4 regions of the Sporomusa sp. 246TCP1 genome follow, and region 2 is predicted to be linked to each of the others. Evidence: riboswitches for the same ligand, from Rfam matches in the RefSeq annotation. Region 2 holds a riboswitch; each other region holds the start of a gene.
What was found. Region 2 has a riboswitch for cyclic di-GMP ahead of AC1ECB_RS00710 (GumC family protein). Riboswitches for the same ligand answer to the same signal wherever they lie in the genome.
Positions count from the first base shown of each region.

Region 1: another riboswitch for cyclic di-GMP. It lies ahead of AC1ECB_RS11990 (methyl-accepting chemotaxis protein); the one in region 2 lies ahead of AC1ECB_RS00710 (GumC family protein).
Region 3: another riboswitch for cyclic di-GMP. It lies ahead of AC1ECB_RS16065 (HD-GYP domain-containing protein); the one in region 2 lies ahead of AC1ECB_RS00710 (GumC family protein).
Region 4: another riboswitch for cyclic di-GMP. It lies ahead of AC1ECB_RS23640 (sigma-70 family RNA polymerase sigma factor); the one in region 2 lies ahead of AC1ECB_RS00710 (GumC family protein).

Region 1 is NZ_CM170492.1:2,499,855-2,503,907, forward strand. It holds gene AC1ECB_RS11990 (methyl-accepting chemotaxis protein) at 1-1,705, opposite strand, end outside; cyclic di-GMP riboswitch class I at 1,862-1,946, opposite strand; gene AC1ECB_RS11995 (glycerate kinase) at 1,999-3,150, opposite strand; gene AC1ECB_RS12000 (4-hydroxy-tetrahydrodipicolinate reductase) at 3,224-3,991, opposite strand.
Region 2 is NZ_CM170492.1:142,991-147,043, reverse strand. It holds gene AC1ECB_RS00715 (CpsD/CapB family tyrosine-protein kinase) at 1-521, opposite strand, end outside; gene AC1ECB_RS00710 (GumC family protein) at 604-1,941, opposite strand; cyclic di-GMP riboswitch class I at 2,237-2,322, opposite strand; gene AC1ECB_RS00705 (CsgG/HfaB family protein) at 2,396-3,274, opposite strand; gene AC1ECB_RS00700 (MBL fold metallo-hydrolase) at 3,371-4,053, opposite strand, start outside.
Region 3 is NZ_CM170492.1:3,381,211-3,385,263, reverse strand. It holds gene AC1ECB_RS16070 (glycerol-3-phosphate responsive antiterminator) at 1-290, shown strand, start outside; cyclic di-GMP riboswitch class I at 1,038-1,124, shown strand; gene AC1ECB_RS16065 (HD-GYP domain-containing protein) at 1,440-2,492, shown strand; gene AC1ECB_RS16060 (EVE domain-containing protein) at 2,636-3,052, opposite strand; gene AC1ECB_RS16055 (hybrid sensor histidine kinase/response regulator) at 3,142-4,053, opposite strand, start outside.
Region 4 is NZ_CM170492.1:4,975,834-4,979,886, reverse strand. It holds gene lonC (Lon family ATP-dependent protease) at 1-1,024, shown strand, start outside; gene dnaB (replicative DNA helicase) at 1,123-2,457, shown strand; cyclic di-GMP riboswitch class I at 2,654-2,739, shown strand; gene AC1ECB_RS23640 (sigma-70 family RNA polymerase sigma factor) at 2,865-3,491, shown strand; gene dhaK (dihydroxyacetone kinase subunit DhaK) at 3,697-4,053, shown strand, end outside.

The DNA.
Region 1 (4,053 bases), 2.4 Mb from region 2:
TAAATTTCCGGATTTCATGTTGTAATTCTTCTGCCATTTTAGCCAGGCTCTGGCTACTAGCTGCAATTTCTTCCATAGATGCTGATTGCTCTTCTGTTGCTGCTGAGACAGTTTGTGTATGTCCAAGCGCCTCGCTGCTTATAGTATCAATTTTATTTACTGCTAAAACAATATGCTGACTATCTGTTGCCATCTGTTGCATATTAGTAGAAATTTCTTTAACTTGTTCAGAAACCTCAGTCACAAGACTGGCGATATTATCAAAAGACTGACCCGCTAAAGTTACCACTTCCGTTCCTCTTTTTACTTCCTTAGTACCGTCAGTCATAGCCGCAACCGCGCTATCTGTTTCAAGTTGTATTTCGCCAATTAAATCGGCTATTTGTTTTGCGGCTTCTTGGGATTGCTCTGCAAGTTTCCTAACTTCTTCTGCAACTACGGCAAAACCTCTACCTTGTTCTCCTGCTCTAGCGGCTTCTATGGCGGCATTTAAAGCAAGCAAATTCGTCTGCCCGGCTATACCAGATATAGTATCAACAATTTGTCCAATTTCCTTAGAGCGCTCTCCTAGCTTCGCGACAACAATTGCGGAATTATTTACTGTTTTTTCTATACTGCTCATTTGTTCGTTAGCCTTGGCGATAGCCCCCAGACCATTTTGTGCCGTTTCAGCTGTTTTGTTTGTAGTGCTTGCCACAACGCTACTGTCCGCAGCCGCTTGTTGGACATTGGCCGACATATGGTTAATTGTAATTGACGTATCATCAATAGCCTTTGATTGTTTTTCTGCTCCACTCGCTACTTCTGCGATTGTTGAAGCTACCTGGGTTGCAGCTTGTGCAGATTGTTCCGCGCTTGCTGTTAACTGTTCGGATGAAGCCGCTAGCTGCTCCGCCGTCTGAGCTACATTTTTTATAAGAATTCGAAGATTTTCAGCCATACTATTAACAGCTTTAGTTAGCTGACCTACCTCATCTTTAGAATCAAAGCTAATGTCCTGTACGTTTAAGTTTCCATTCGCAATCTCTTGCACATTGGCAACTACTGCAGTAAGTGGTTTGGATATTATTGTTGCTACCCACCATCCTAATCCTAAAGCAAGTATCATGGATATTAACGGGATACAAATAAGCATTTTATTAGCAAAAGCAAAATCCAAATCATTCTGAATGTTTATCACATCTGCTGTTTTAGCATCATTTTCTGCAAGTTCGTCACAGAGCTTATTCATAGTATTGAGATGAGGTAAAGCATAATTCCTATAGTATTCGTAGGCATCTAATTTTTGTCCAGTAGATGCTATATCTAAAGATTTTTGGCGTTCGATTCTATATGAGTTTAATGCTTCTTTTATTTGGGAAATTCTTTCTCTTTCGGCCAGATCAAGATTCATTTTTTCATAATTAGCCATTATACCATCATTTTCATCTTTAAGTTTAACAAACTGTTGAGTAAATTTCTGTTCTTGATCTTTACCAATATTTAATAATATCAATTGTACAGTAATAGCTTCTCCAGCTCTAATATTGACTCTAAATGAATTTATCCATTTGATCGGCAGTAAATTATCTTCATAAATTTTAGTCACGTCCGTATTTGCTTTTTGATTAAAGTAGAAACCCGTAAAACCGATTAATCCCATTCCAATAGCCATTATTATAATAAGGCTGATAATTTTTGTTGCTGTGTTTAGATTTTTAAACATGCAGTTCGCGCCTTCTTTCATAGTCAATACCATTTCTTCGTTATACTAGGTCATGAAAACCTTATCAGAAAAAATAATAGGTTGAAACACTACAGCATTTGACCCACTCCTTTCAAAATTAATAGGCTACTAGATTGCATTAGAGTTTCTAACTCAATTTGCAACCTGGCAGCCATAACATTTTTGTCTTAGACCCACGGTTTTGCGTCCTCATTTTTCAATGAGTTTGCTTAACATTCAACTATTTTCATGTAAATTTTACCACCATTTATATGACAAGTCTAGCTAAAATGTTAATTCCGTCCTCCTATTTGCATGCCTGCTTTAACAATATAACAAAGCCTTTCCGCTCCCTTTTCAATTAATTCTGTTCCGCGCTCTATACACTCATCTAAAGACATCGGGCCGGGAACGATACTCATCACTCCGTCAATCCCCTGTTTTAACACCTCTTCATGTCCCTGTCCCAAGCCACCTGAAATACACAATACAGGAACATTATATTTTTTGGCTAATTTAGCCACTCCTACAGGGGCTTTGCCAAAAGCCGTCTGAAAGTCGGTGCGTCCTTCACCAGTGATCACAAATTGAGCCGATTTCACTATCGCTTCAAAGTTAATGGCCTCAAGAACAATTTCCACGCCTGGCCTCAGTTTAGCGTTGGTAAAAAGCAGGAATCCGGCACCAAGTCCACCGGCGGCACCTGCTCCTGGGTATTCTGCTACCTCTTTGTCTGTTGCCTTTTGTGCTTTTCCGGCAAAATGCCGCAAAGCCTCATCAAGCTGGACAACCATTTCCGGGCTAGCGCCTTTTTGCGGCCCATACACAGCAGATGCACCTTTTGGTCCGCACAAAGGGTTATCTACATCACAAGCCACCATGATCTTTGTATCCTTAAGCCGTATGTCAATTCCCGACATGTCGACACAATCCAGGTTGGCTAAAGCGGCTCCTCCGTACGGAAGTTCATGTCCTTTAGCGTCCAGGAATTTTACTCCTAATGCCTGCGCCATACCGCTGCCGCCATCATTAGTAGCACTGCCGCCAATACCAATAATGATTTTTCTTAGACCCCTATCAAGAGCTGCTTTAATTAATTCTCCTGTACCATAGGTAGTAGCAATACGGGGATCTTTCTTATCCTTAGGTACAAGAGGCAAACCTGAGGCAGACGCCATCTCAATAACGGCCGTTTCGCCGTCTCCCACAATACCCCAAAGGGCATCTACCATATCACCAAGCGGTCCGACTACAGGTTTAACTATAATTTGACCGCCAGTAGCCGTTACTAAGGCTTCTACTGTTCCTTCCCCACCATCAGCTATTGGCAGCTTTATGACTTCTGATTCTGGAAAAACTTGACGAATTCCTTTCTCAATGGCATTTGCAGTATCCACTGCTGACACACTACCCTTAAATGAATCTGGTGCAACTACAATGCGCATATCTTACCTAACCCTTTCTTGTATCAGGTCATTTTCTTTTAATTAACTTTAAATGATTATGTCTCAGAGCAATCTAATATACCGGAATATTTTGTCTAAACATCTCTGCAATTATTGTTTCCATAGTATACAGTCCTGGAGGTTGGCCTATAAGACATTTCACTGCAAAAATAGCCCCCTGACCAAAGGCTGCCCTGTTTATGCTTTCATGCTGCAACCGTATAGTCTGATTAGGCATCCCAAAGATGATCTCGTGACGCCCAACAATTCCACCAACACGAATAGAATTTAGGTGTTCTTCCTCATTGAGACCTAGTAAATTCGCAATTCTCTTTGCCGTTCCAGACACTTCGCGTTTTCCTTTAAAATGTTCCTCTACAATTTCAATATCTGCGTGAGGGGCTATTTTTTGCAAAATTTGAGCTGCTACCATCAAAACGTTAATTCCTAACGTAATGTTTGGAGAATATAGTACCTGATTATACTTTGCAAGAGATTTTATCAGATCTATTTCCTCCTGTTCGTATTTTGAAATAGCAGATACTATTGGAATTCCTGCTTCCGCTGCCTTTCTATATAAATAAACCCCTGAAGAATCCGAAAAATCAACAAGGGCATCAACCGGCCTTTCAAGAAAAAAATCATTATCGACATCCTCAATAGAAAAAATCTTACCTGCATCAAACTCATATCCCAACAAGCGGCTTGCATATTTGTGATGATCCGCATAACCTTTTCGAACCACCCATGATAATGCAAACTGACTGTCATTCAAGAATTCGTGGGCAATTACTTTGCCCGTTTTCCCAAAACCGAAAATACCAATCCTAATTTTTTTCAATACTAACTCCTCCTTAAAAACTGTAGTTATTAGTTTTTTGCTACCTTCATCCTGCATGATCG
Region 2 (4,053 bases):
ACGACCAGCACAACACCATCTACTTTTGAAGCTAGAACACAGGCATCTGAAATAACAGCATCCATTTTAATTAAAATAGGCGAGCTGGTAAGAAAAATATAATCCGCCTGAGTACGTAAATAATCTAATAAGACACGTATTTTGGGATTAGACAAGATAGTAACGGATTCTAACGGCAGTGGACCACAGGTCACAACTTTCAAATTGGAAATTCTGGAATCTTGCAAAATGTCTTCCTGAGAGACTTCATTCCGAATGAGATTTGTTAATCCAGTATTCTCCAATCCAAAGATATCATACACGATAGGTGCACGAAGATCGCAATCAACTAAAACCACCTTATACCCTGCATACGCCAGCAGCGTGGCCGAGTTAACGGCAACCATTGCCCCTCCCTCACCAGAATTAGCACTGGTAAATAAAACCGTCTGTACTTTCCCTTGGGGTTTGGCATCGCGGATGCTGGCACACAAAACCCGAAATGATTCTGCAAACGGAGATTGTTCCCTGTCTGAAATCACATAGCGAGCCTGCTTACCTTGTGGCCGCCCACCCTTTCGGGACCGCCTATCCTTTCGGGACCGCCCATCCATTCGTGACCGCTTATCCATGATTTTCACCGTCTGCTTTCCTACTGCCAGTCCAGCTTTGGGAGCGAGATCCCACTTTGGGAATAACACCAATCACTGGCACAGATAAGTAATGCTGCAAATCGGCAACTGTATCAATTGTTTTATAAAAATATTCAACAAAAAATGTAGCCATTGTACCAATAAAAAGTCCCATAATAGCCGCTATACATAAGTTAAACATTTTTTTAGGCTTTACCGGGTCTTCCGGCAACGCTGCCATGTCAATAACTTGCAGGTTAGCCGATTCCATAATTTCACTGATCCGGGCCTCCTCATAGCGTTTCGCTAAGGTGGCATATGCACTTTCAGCAACCGAATAATCAAGCATTAAACGCGCCAACTGAGTTTCTGTTGCGGGAAGATTTGCCAATTCTTTTTCTTCCTGGGAGGTAATGCGTTGTAAATTTGTTCTCTGGGTTTCACCTAAAGATACCTCGCCTATTGCGATGCGTATAAGTTCGGTTTGCAGCCTCTTTTGATTCTCAGCGATGGAAGCCTTAAGATTAACTACACGCGGATGCTCGTCGGTCAAGCTTTTCGACAATCCCGCCAATTCGGCTTCTTGTTCAGCCAAACGGTTCCGATACAACTGCACAACAGGTGTATCGACAATGATATCAGGCGTTTTTTGTTTAGCATACGCTGCTCCCAACACCAATTGATTCTCGGTATCCAATTTTTTTAAGATTGATTGACGTTCCACAAACGCCCTGGCCTGTTCGGTAATAGCAACAATCCGATTGTTTTTTTTATAGTCCACTAATGCTTTTCCCGCTTCATCAAGCTCACGTTTTTTTTCAGCCAAACGATCCCCGATAAAAATTCGAGTTTCTTTACCCTCCGCCCGGGCAATATCCAGCGACATTTCATTAACAGCGACCGCTAACGCGTTTGCCAAATTTTGTGCTTCCTGTGGGGAGCCGGCTAAAACGAAAGTATTCAAAATCTCCGTATCTTTTAAAGGCCGCACCGTAATTCGGTCGATAACAGTTTCATAACGAAGGGACGCCTGTTCATCTGCACCGAGTTTACCAATCGCAGCTTCCACGACCGATCGACTCTTTATTAATTCGGCAAAAGTATACATTTTCTGCCGCGCCAGTTCTTCTGACTGCCACGCTGCCCCGCCAGCATCTGTCACACTTCTTGCAGTCGGTTTTACGCGAATTGTAACTTTTGTCTCATAAGTTGGCGGCATCAAGTTTAATATGATAGCAAGTATTATCGCTATACAAAAACTGGTGTATACCCAGTTTCGGTGGCGCCTTACAATCGATAATAAGCCATGTAAATCTAACTGTTTGTCCATTGAGGCCCCCTGGTTAATCGTTACATTTTTGTGACGACTCGTTAGTTGCCATTACTGCCTGAGTTACATATTGTAAAAATCTGTGTTAATAGCAATATATCTTCTGCTTATCTCTATGCATATTTTATTCTTCACCTTGCTCACCGTCAATATTTTTCGTATTATATCTCAATACCTTATAATTCGACATTGTCTTCAGTTATCCTATATATGTTTTTAATTTCGCATCACAGATTGAAGACTGTATTATCTGGAAAATAAAAATGCCTGGTAACACTCACAAATAACTATTTGTAAGAGCAACCAGGCAGTCGTAGGCATTACGCCGGTAGACCCACGGCTTTGCGTCGCCGCCTTTCAGCGGGTATGCCAAATCCTTTAGTTTCCTAATTATATTTTACCGGTGAATCTATATCTTGTCAATTTGTATTATTCAACCAGCCTTACTTGTTCTTTATGGCAATGTCACTCTCATACCTTGCTCAATACTATCAGAGCTACCGGAAATCACTTCGCAGATAGCAACCTTTTCTTTGACAGAGACTACACGAATTCGAGCCACTTCTGTTACCATTTCATCAAGAGTTTCACCTGTAGTAGGATCTCTCAATATTTTAGCAGAACCCACAACAAATTCCCGACCGACCGTAATACCTTCACGTGACCCTCTGTTAATATATATATTACTATTATTATTCATTACCACAGCACCAGTCCACCTGATCTTAGGCAATTGAGTTTTCATCCATTCTACACCCTGTGTAGCCGCATCTTCAACAGCTTTCCCCAGATTGGTAGCACCATAATTACCAAAGACCGCGCCGCGACCGCCAACAACTATTCCACCTTTTACTGCTTTACCAACAACGCTCTTGGAGGCTAACACTTGTCCGGTACCGGCCTCAACAACATACATCGTGATATTGATTTCAGACTTTGAGTTAGCGCCACCTAGATAAATACCATGAATGCCAAAACCACCTGCCTGACCGCCTGTATCTTGCACATGAGTAATAACTCCTTTTACCAACAGCTGCGCCGGAATTACGTGAGGATTGGAGTTACTTTCATTACTTGCCGCCTGCCGCATATCATTTTCAGCAAGAACAATAAAATTTCCAGACTGGTTGAGTATATCGGTCAAAACAGCACCCCATGCATCGCCCAGATTAAATTGTCCTTTCCAGTTAGCACGATTCTCAAAACTTGATACCACAATAGTGTACTTCAAACCATTATCATTTGCCGACACTGACTGAGGCAGACTACAACTTAGCATAAGCGTAAAAACGCTCAGCCAGAGCAGCCTCCTGTAATGCATAAAAAGTTTCACTTGCATTCCTCCTCCATATTTTGATACCAAACAATTCCACGCAAATACGCAACTTCCTTCTCTTGAAATTTTTTTATTTCCACGCAATCAGTAAGGCTAATATTCGACTACCAGGCCTACACCAACTTCCTTAACATCTGCTACCTGAGCTAACTTGATTTTGGAATCTATATCCGTACAATGACATGCGTGAATAGTACCGATTTCCTGCCTCTTTAAGTATTCAACTGTATTGATTAACTGGCGATGGTTTGGGTTCAAAAGATGAAATCCGCCAATAATATCACATATTCTATCTTCATTACTTACTTTTTTTGCATATTCAATAATATTGCAAATCCCCGAATGGGAACAGCCTGTAATTATTACTAACCCACGCTCAGACATATATACTAAGGCAGAATCGTCTAGTACAAAGTCCTCTTGCCATAAACCCTCTTTTAGCGTTTCGCCGATTGAATTTATTGCTTCAAATGAATTACTTCTTTCAATTTCACCTAAGAAAGTGAATTTATCTGACAGCTTAACAGGTTTTCTACTAAGGTTTAATGAAAAAACATTTTGTAACTGGCTAGCAAAAACCATTGATCCTATTGGTAACCCATTTACTCTTTTTTCTAAAAAGGCATCTGGATGGGCAATTATAGTAGGTACTTTCGACTTATGACCTTCAAATGCGGCTTCCGTATACAACCGAAATAATTCACCTAATCCCCATGTATGGTCATTGTGCCCGTGTGAAATAATTATTGCATCTAGCGCTAAAAGGTCAATACCCA
Region 3 (4,053 bases), 2.8 Mb from region 2:
CTCAACGTATTTTTGCTCATGATACGCCATCGGTAATCAGTGGAATCAATGCTTTGCGTCAGTCTAAACCAGATTTTATAGAAATTATGCCAGGGGTAGCGGTGTTGAAGGTATATGAACAAATCAGAAAGCATTTTCAGCAACCAATAATTGCTGCCGGTTTAATCAAAAGCACTCAGGATATTAAACAAATACTCAAGGCAGGTGCTGTAGGTGCTGATACAAGTACTACAAGTTTATGGAACTTTTCGGTTGCAAATTTGACAGCAAAACCCCTTTTGACAATATAGAAGCCAAGCAATTACGTGGTTTGTTTGGGAAAAGGCTATCCGACAATTAAGCTTTTTCTTCAACGTAAGCTTGGTGATAGGTAAGAAGTAACGCAACTATATGAGAGCCTTCGGGCTCTCATTCTTTCAAAATATTGGTCGCTGGGCTGCGATGGTATGAAAGCAACTGATGTAGAAATCCTTAACTATTATTTACAAAACTGAGATAAAAGAGAGGCAGACATTACGAGGAAGCAATATAATAGCAATGGTGTGTCGATGGACCTGTCCCCGTGACACTCATGTCCCCGTGACACTCGCGACCGTTATGTTTGAAAGTGTCTTTTTTTGTCATATAATGATTTTGACAGCTTCCTTCCTTGCTGGAGATAGTTTTTTATCGCAGTATACTTCGTAATAGTAAATAATTACCATACTATTCTAATACAGAGAGCAATTATTCGATTAGATAAATTATTTTATCTAATCGAATAATTGACATTTACTGGCATTTGTGATAAGTTTATGTTACATACATTATTATTTTGTAGAAAAACAAAAAAAGCACTGTTTGAGGGCTAAAATGTGCTTTTATGGCAATTATTGAGGTGCTGAGGATTAGAAAATATGTGTTATGTAAAGTAATGCTAGACAAAATGGGACTAATATCCTAGAAACAGAGATTTTAGTCCTAATTAGTACGTTGACTATTAGTTTATCTTGGTGTAAAATTACAACTGAAATTCCGTTAATATACATAATCATACAAAATTTTCTAGGCAAACTTATCGAAAGATGAGGACGCAAAGCTATGGGTCTAAGGACAGATTGGTCTAGGACTGCCAGGTTGCCGATTCGTAAAGAATTGTACATGTTGGCATCAGTCTGTTTATAGATTGGTGCCATTTATTTTCCAAAAATGATTACAAGGAGGACTGCATGAATATAGTAATGGAAAATCTATATATCATTTTAATAGGATTGGTTGCATTTTGTCTGATATTGTCATATTTTTATTCAAAGGCTTATCCCCCAAAAAGTATATTCCAAAATGCAACAGACTATGTCGAAATACGAACTTGGAGGAAGAGACAGAGACCAGCTAACTTTGATCTTAAATAATTATCGATGCTGACTGTTAATAGTCATGTATTACCAGGGGGTCTGCGCATGAATTTAATTTTTACAAAAGATTTAGTTCCTGGCATGTGCACAGGTAGGGATGTGATAGCTGGGGATGGGTTTATAAAATTATTGACCCAGGGAGCTGTTCTCAATCAATCGCAAATAGACAGCCTTCGAAATTGGGGGGTGCCAGCTATTAATATTGATGATTCCACTGAGAAAATGCAGGAGAAAGTAATTGCTGTTCATATGACTAAGACTGAGTTTGCAAAGGGTTATACTGAAACAATTGATAAAATTGTTCATGCATTTAGACATATTAAAAAATTTAGAGAGGTTCCAATTGCCGAAATGCAGGAACTCGTCGATCAAAAAATTATCCTTTTGGCAGAAACAATTGGAGTTTTGGAGCATTTGCATGATATACGATGTTATAGTGAGAATACCTTTAATCACTCCTTACATGTTGCTATAATTACCGGAATTTTGGGTAAGTGGTGCAACTACAAAGGTACTGAGTTGAAAAAACTAATTTTAACCGGCCTGCTCCATGATATTGGCAAACTGATTGTTCCTTTGTCCATACTAAATAAACCAGGACGTTTATCTGATGAAGAATTTGCCGCCGTTAAGAAGCATCCTCAGGATGGCTATCAAGTGCTTAAAGATGCTCGAATTCCTGAGAATATTAAACTCGGAATTTGGCAGCACCATGAACGGATGGATGGTAGCGGATATCCCCTTGGTCTTATCGGCGATGAAATTTGTGCTGAGGCCAAAATTATTTCTATTGCTGATGTCTATGATGCGATAACATCCGATCGGGTATACCGTCGTAAAATGACGCCGTTTGAGGCGCTTGATATATTGGCAGATGACTTGTTTGAAAAGCTTGAACCTGTTTTCTGCTTGACCTTCATGGATAATATGCGGGATTATCTTATAGGGAGCAGTGTGATTTTAAGCAATGGACAAAAAGCAGATATTATTGCCTTTTATGCCAGAGACAGAGGTTTTACCAAGCCAGTTGTCTGTACACAAAATGGCAAACTTTTGGATCTGCAACAAGAAGAATTATGCATTACAGGGGTTGGGTGATAAATAGTATTAATGGCTTGAATGGGAGTGTTAAAGGTGCTGTACTATTTAACAATTGGGATCTTGGTGTTATTTGCCGGTGCAACAATAGCTGGTTATATGGTTATCTATCGACAAGAACGCAAAAAAAACTTGAGGAAATATTACAGGGAATAGTTCTTAGCCATTGAATGTATCAATTCCCAGTGTTCTTGTGTAACAGGCATAACTGAGAGACGTGACTGACGCACAAGATCCCATTTCTGGAAAGTAGCAGTAGCTTTAATTTCTTTTAAAGTTACAGGCCGGTCTAAGGAGTATCGAGGCTCAACATCTACGACAATAAAACGTTTATCGGTTTCATCAGGATCGGGGTAGGGGGGAGAGACTATTTCCGCTACACCGACGATTGCCTTTTCCTTGCCGGTGTGATAAATAAAGATCTGGTCACCTAGTCTCATGTTTTTTATATGTTTTAGTGCGGTAAAATTTTTTACACCATTCCAGCGATCACGCCCCAAGTGTTGCAGATCAGCATAGCTAAAACTTTCCGGTTCGGTTTTGGCAAGCCAGTGGGCCATTTTTCATCACTCTCCTACTAATTTGTAATTAGATATATATTACATGGAAAATTCACTTAAAAGCGGAGGCTATTTTTCTGCCTGTTATTTTAAGGTTTTTTTCTTAAGCTAAAATAAAAGCTGGCTCCTTCATTGACTTTTCCTGTTATCCATGCCGTGCCATGGTGTCGTTTAAGTATTTTTTGGCATATTGCTAACCCAACGCCAGAACCTTCAAATTCATTATTGGAGTGAAGTCTTTGGAATATGTTAAACAATCTGGCTGAATATTTCATATCAAAACCTGCGCCGTTATCTTGAAGTGCAATAATAAATTCAGTATCAGTTTGTGTAGCTGTGACTTTGATAGACGCTTTTGCTTTATGGCGCGTATATTTTAAGGCGTTGGAAAGAATATTTTGTACAAGAAGCTTGAACATTAGAGCATCGCCCTGAATGGTGGGGAGAGGCGCAAGTGTAAATTCTATATCTCGCACCGGTTCCAGTGCAACTAGTTCAGTATATGTTTTGGAAAATAACTGATTTAAGTCAATAGTAGTCAGATTCATTTTCCTTTCACACATACGTGATAAATCAAGCAGGTGATCGATGATTTGGATGACTTCCTGGGATTTTTCCTGGATGTTGCTGATTAGTTCCTGCCCATCGGAATCAATTTTATCTGCGTAATCGGCAGCAAGATATTCGGTAAGTTTATTTAAAGATAGCAAAGGTGATTTTAGATCATGAGCAACCGAGTAGCAGAAACTATCTAGTTCATTATTAGCATTTTGCAGGGACTCCGTCTGCTTTTTTAGTTCGATATGGGTGTTGACTCTGGCAAGCAATTCAGAAGTATTGAAGGGCTTGGTCACATAGTCCTGTGCACCCAGCTGAAAACCTTTGCTGATACTTGCTTCATCATTAAGCGAGGTCAAAAAGATTATCGGAATCGAACGGAAGGCAGGGTTGCTTTTGATCATCTGACAAATCTCAAACCCATTTATTTCCGGCATATAAAT
Region 4 (4,053 bases), 1.2 Mb from region 2:
TATGCTGCAGAACAAGCTGCTAAAAGTGCTTGAAGATAAACGGGTATTTTTTGATTCGGCTTACTATGATCCATCAGATAGCAGTATTCCTAAATATATTAAAAAGTTGTTTGAAGAAGGTGCGCCTGCAGACTTTATCCTTATCGGCGCTACCACCCGAGATGCCAGTGATATTACGCCAGCCGTGCGTTCACGTTGTGCCGAGATCTACTTTGAGCCCTTAACTCCCAAGCATATTCAGGAAATTGTGTACAACGCAGCAGTCAAGCTTGCTGTGGTTATTGAGCCGGAAGTGCCGCAACTTATCAGTGACTATACGATTGAGGGCCGGAAAGCTGTCAATATTCTATCTGATGCCTATAGTATGGCGTTGATGCGGGTAGGGCAAGACCAACAGCTTGTTAGTATTACCAAAGCAGATGTCTACCGGGTAGCACAGGTTAGCCGTCTGTCACCCTATGTAATCCGCAAGGCAGCAGCTACATTGGAAGTAGGTAAGGTATTTGGTCTTGGGGTCAGTGGTTATCTTGGTTCGGTGTTGGAAATTGAGGCTGTAGCATTTCCTGCAGAAAAAGGCAAAGGTAGTATCCGGTTTAACGATACGGCCGGTAGTATGGCCAAAGACTCGGTATTTAACGCAGCTGCGGTTGTTAGGAAACTTACTGGCCAGGACCTGGCTAGCTATGATTTGCATGTCAATATCATTGGCGGCGGTCGCATTGATGGTCCGTCCGCTGGTACAGCGATAGTTTCGGCCATTATTTCCGCCATTACTGGTAAACCTATTCGCCAGGACGTAGCCATTACGGGAGAAATCTCTATTCAAGGCCGGGTCAAGGCGGTTGGTGGTGTATTTGAAAAGGCCTATGGTGCCAAACAAGCCGGTATTGCGACGATGATTATTCCACAAGAAAACAAGGCAGATATTCCAGAAAATCATTTGGGGCTTGTTATTCGGCCTGTTGTCACAGTCGAAGAGGCCATGGCAATTTTGTTTGATGAAATTGAGGTTGCTAGCGCCTAGAACGTTATTATATCGGAAAAGTCGCGCTGAAACAGGTAAGCAATGTAGTACTATGCCTGGATAAGCGTGGTTTTTTTTATTAAGTGAGGAGAAATTACATGATTGACCGCGTTCCCCCCCAAAATGTTGAAGCTGAGCAGTCGGTACTGGGCGCTATGATGATTGAACGCGAAGCGATTTCGAAGGTATCCGAAATCATAAGACCAGAGGATTTTTACCGCGAGGCACATCGTCTGATTTATAATTCCATGATGGAGTTGTTTAATAAAAATGACGCTGTGGATTTGGTAACCGTTGTTGAGATATTGCGCCGGGATGAAAAGCTGGAGGCTGCCGGTGGCATTTCTTATGTATCCGCCCTGGCTAACAGTGTGCCGACCGCGGCAAATGTCATGTATCATGCCCGGATTGTCGAAGAAAAAGCACTGCTAAGGCAGCTTATTACTACTGCCACTTATGTAGCTGGTATGGGTTACGAAGCCAATGAAGAAGTGGCTGTCATCATGGATAAGGCGGAGAAGATGATTCTGGAAGTCTCCAAGCGCAAGGTTGGTCAGGAATTCGCGTCGATAAAAAATATTATATTTGATGTATTTGACAGGGTTTCTGAGCTGTATTCCTCTAAAGGTGGTATTACTGGTTTGGCAACAGGCTTTAAAGACCTGGACAAGCTGACATCAGGCTTGCAGCCTTCAGACCTTATCCTAATTGCTGCCCGTCCCAGTATGGGTAAAACGGCCTTTGTTCTTAATATTGCCCAGAACATTGCTATTAAGGAAAAACAAGCGGTAGCCTTTTTTAGTCTGGAAATGTCCAAAGAGCAGCTGGTACAGCGGATGCTCTGTTCGGAGGCTCCCATTGATGCCCAACGCCTCCGAATTGGAGAGCTTGAAAATAACGACTGGGATAAATTGGTGCGGGCTGCTGACCGTTTGGCGGCCGCCCCGATCTTTATTGATGATACTGCTGGCATTACCATTATGGAGATGCGCTCCAAAGCCCGCAGACTCAAAATTGAACATGATCTAAAGCTTATAATCATTGATTATCTCCAGCTTATGCAAGGTGGCACCGGCAGTTCACGCAGTGAAAACCGCCAACAGGAAATTTCTGAGATATCCCGATCGCTAAAGGCCTTAGCCCGAGAGCTCAAGGTGCCGGTTGTTGCCTTATCTCAGCTTAGCCGGGGCGTAGAATCCAGACAGGTAAAAAAACCAATGCTCAGTGATTTGCGCGAATCAGGTTCACTTGAGCAGGATGCTGACATTGTCGCCTTCCTTTATCGTGAAGATTACTATGAACCGGAAACGGAGAACAAGAACATTACCGATGTTATCATTGCCAAGCACCGGAATGGTCCTGTTGATAGTGTCCAGCTGTTTTTTCACAAGCAATTTACAAAATTTAGTGATTTCTCCAGATTGCCTGGTTAGTACATACCCTGTTATGTGGCTGTCTTAAATTGGAGAGTTATGGCTAAATATGTAGGATTCCGCGGTTTCAGAGCAGTAGTAAACTGATATGAGATAGTAGAATTTAGAGAATTAACAATAAAATAACAAAAAAATATATTTATGAACATAAATTCGACAGTAAATGATAAAGCGGCTGTTTTATAATGAAATAAAGATAAATATTTGGTAAATTTGTCGAAAGGCAAAGACACAAAGCTATGGGTCTAAGGACGAAGAGTCTATGATTGCCAAGCCGCCAACTAGCGTATGGTTGAATTAGAGACAGGCGTTAGTCTGTCTTCTTTGTTGCCCATTTTAAGCATAATTCAGACTGTATTACGAGCAGGTGTCTAATAAAATAAAAATGATAACAAGGAGTTGCTGGAGTGCTTGAGTCATGTTTTGATAGTGATGGCTGTGTTAACAATGAAGAGTTTGAAAAAATCGCAAGACAATATAATAAGGTGATCTTGCGATATCTCAAAACCTATTACTTGCCTGGTGGGGATTATCACGATCTGTATCAATGGGGCTTAATTGGCTTATATAAAGCTGTGCGCCATTTTGATGAGCAACGGGGAAAATCGTTTCGGATGATAGCAGAACTTACTATTAAAAATACAATCAAATCGGCTGTTACCATGTATAATCGCAAAAAGCATTGTTTTCTCAATGAAGCTGTATCGTTGCATGGGGTGCCAGAATCACCCGGTATAAGCCTGGAGGCGGTATTTATTGATACCAAGCAAACAGACCCAGCTGTTCTTATTATCGAAGAAGAAATGGTAGAACGAATTGAGGATGAGCTGGAACACAGTTTGTCCTGCATGGAAAAGCAGGTCATAGATCTATATATTGCAGGTTATAAGCAACGCGAAATCGCTAAAAAGCTGAATGTACAGGAAAAGGTTGTCGATAATGCGATCCAAAGAGTTCGCAGCAAAATGTCATTGAAGTTGAAGGACAGGGGTAACTATAGCAGGAAAACCGGGCAGCTTAGTAAGCTCGGGTAGCGATAAATCTTGTTTAGGTGGTAATGCTGTACCTGGAACAAAGTTTAAATTAGTAGCAAATAGGCAGGCACTTTTTCATCAAAAGTGTCTGCCTGTCTATCCGTAAGATATCTTTTATGGTTTGCTTTACAACGCCGCATTGCAGTACAATAATTTTAGTATACCGTACGCGGGATAGTAAAATTTGCGGGGAGGCTTTTGATTAATGAAAAAGGTTATTAACAATGCCGAGCAAGTAGTAGAGGAAATGTTGCAAGGGCTGGTTTTGGCTCATCCTCAGTATGTTAAACGGGTAGCAGGGTTTGATGTACTGGTGCGCACCAATTCACCAGTACAAGGTAAAGTGGGATTAGTTTCAGGCGGCGGCAGTGGACATGAGCCATCTCACGGCGGTTATGTAGGGCGCGGGATGTTGGATGGTGCGGTAGCTGGTGCTGTATTTACCTCGCCAACACCTGATCAAATATATGAGGCTGTTAAAGCCGTTGATGGCGGGAAAGGAGTATTGCTTGTCATCAAAAATTACACTGGTGACATTATGAATTTTGAAATGGCCGCCGAA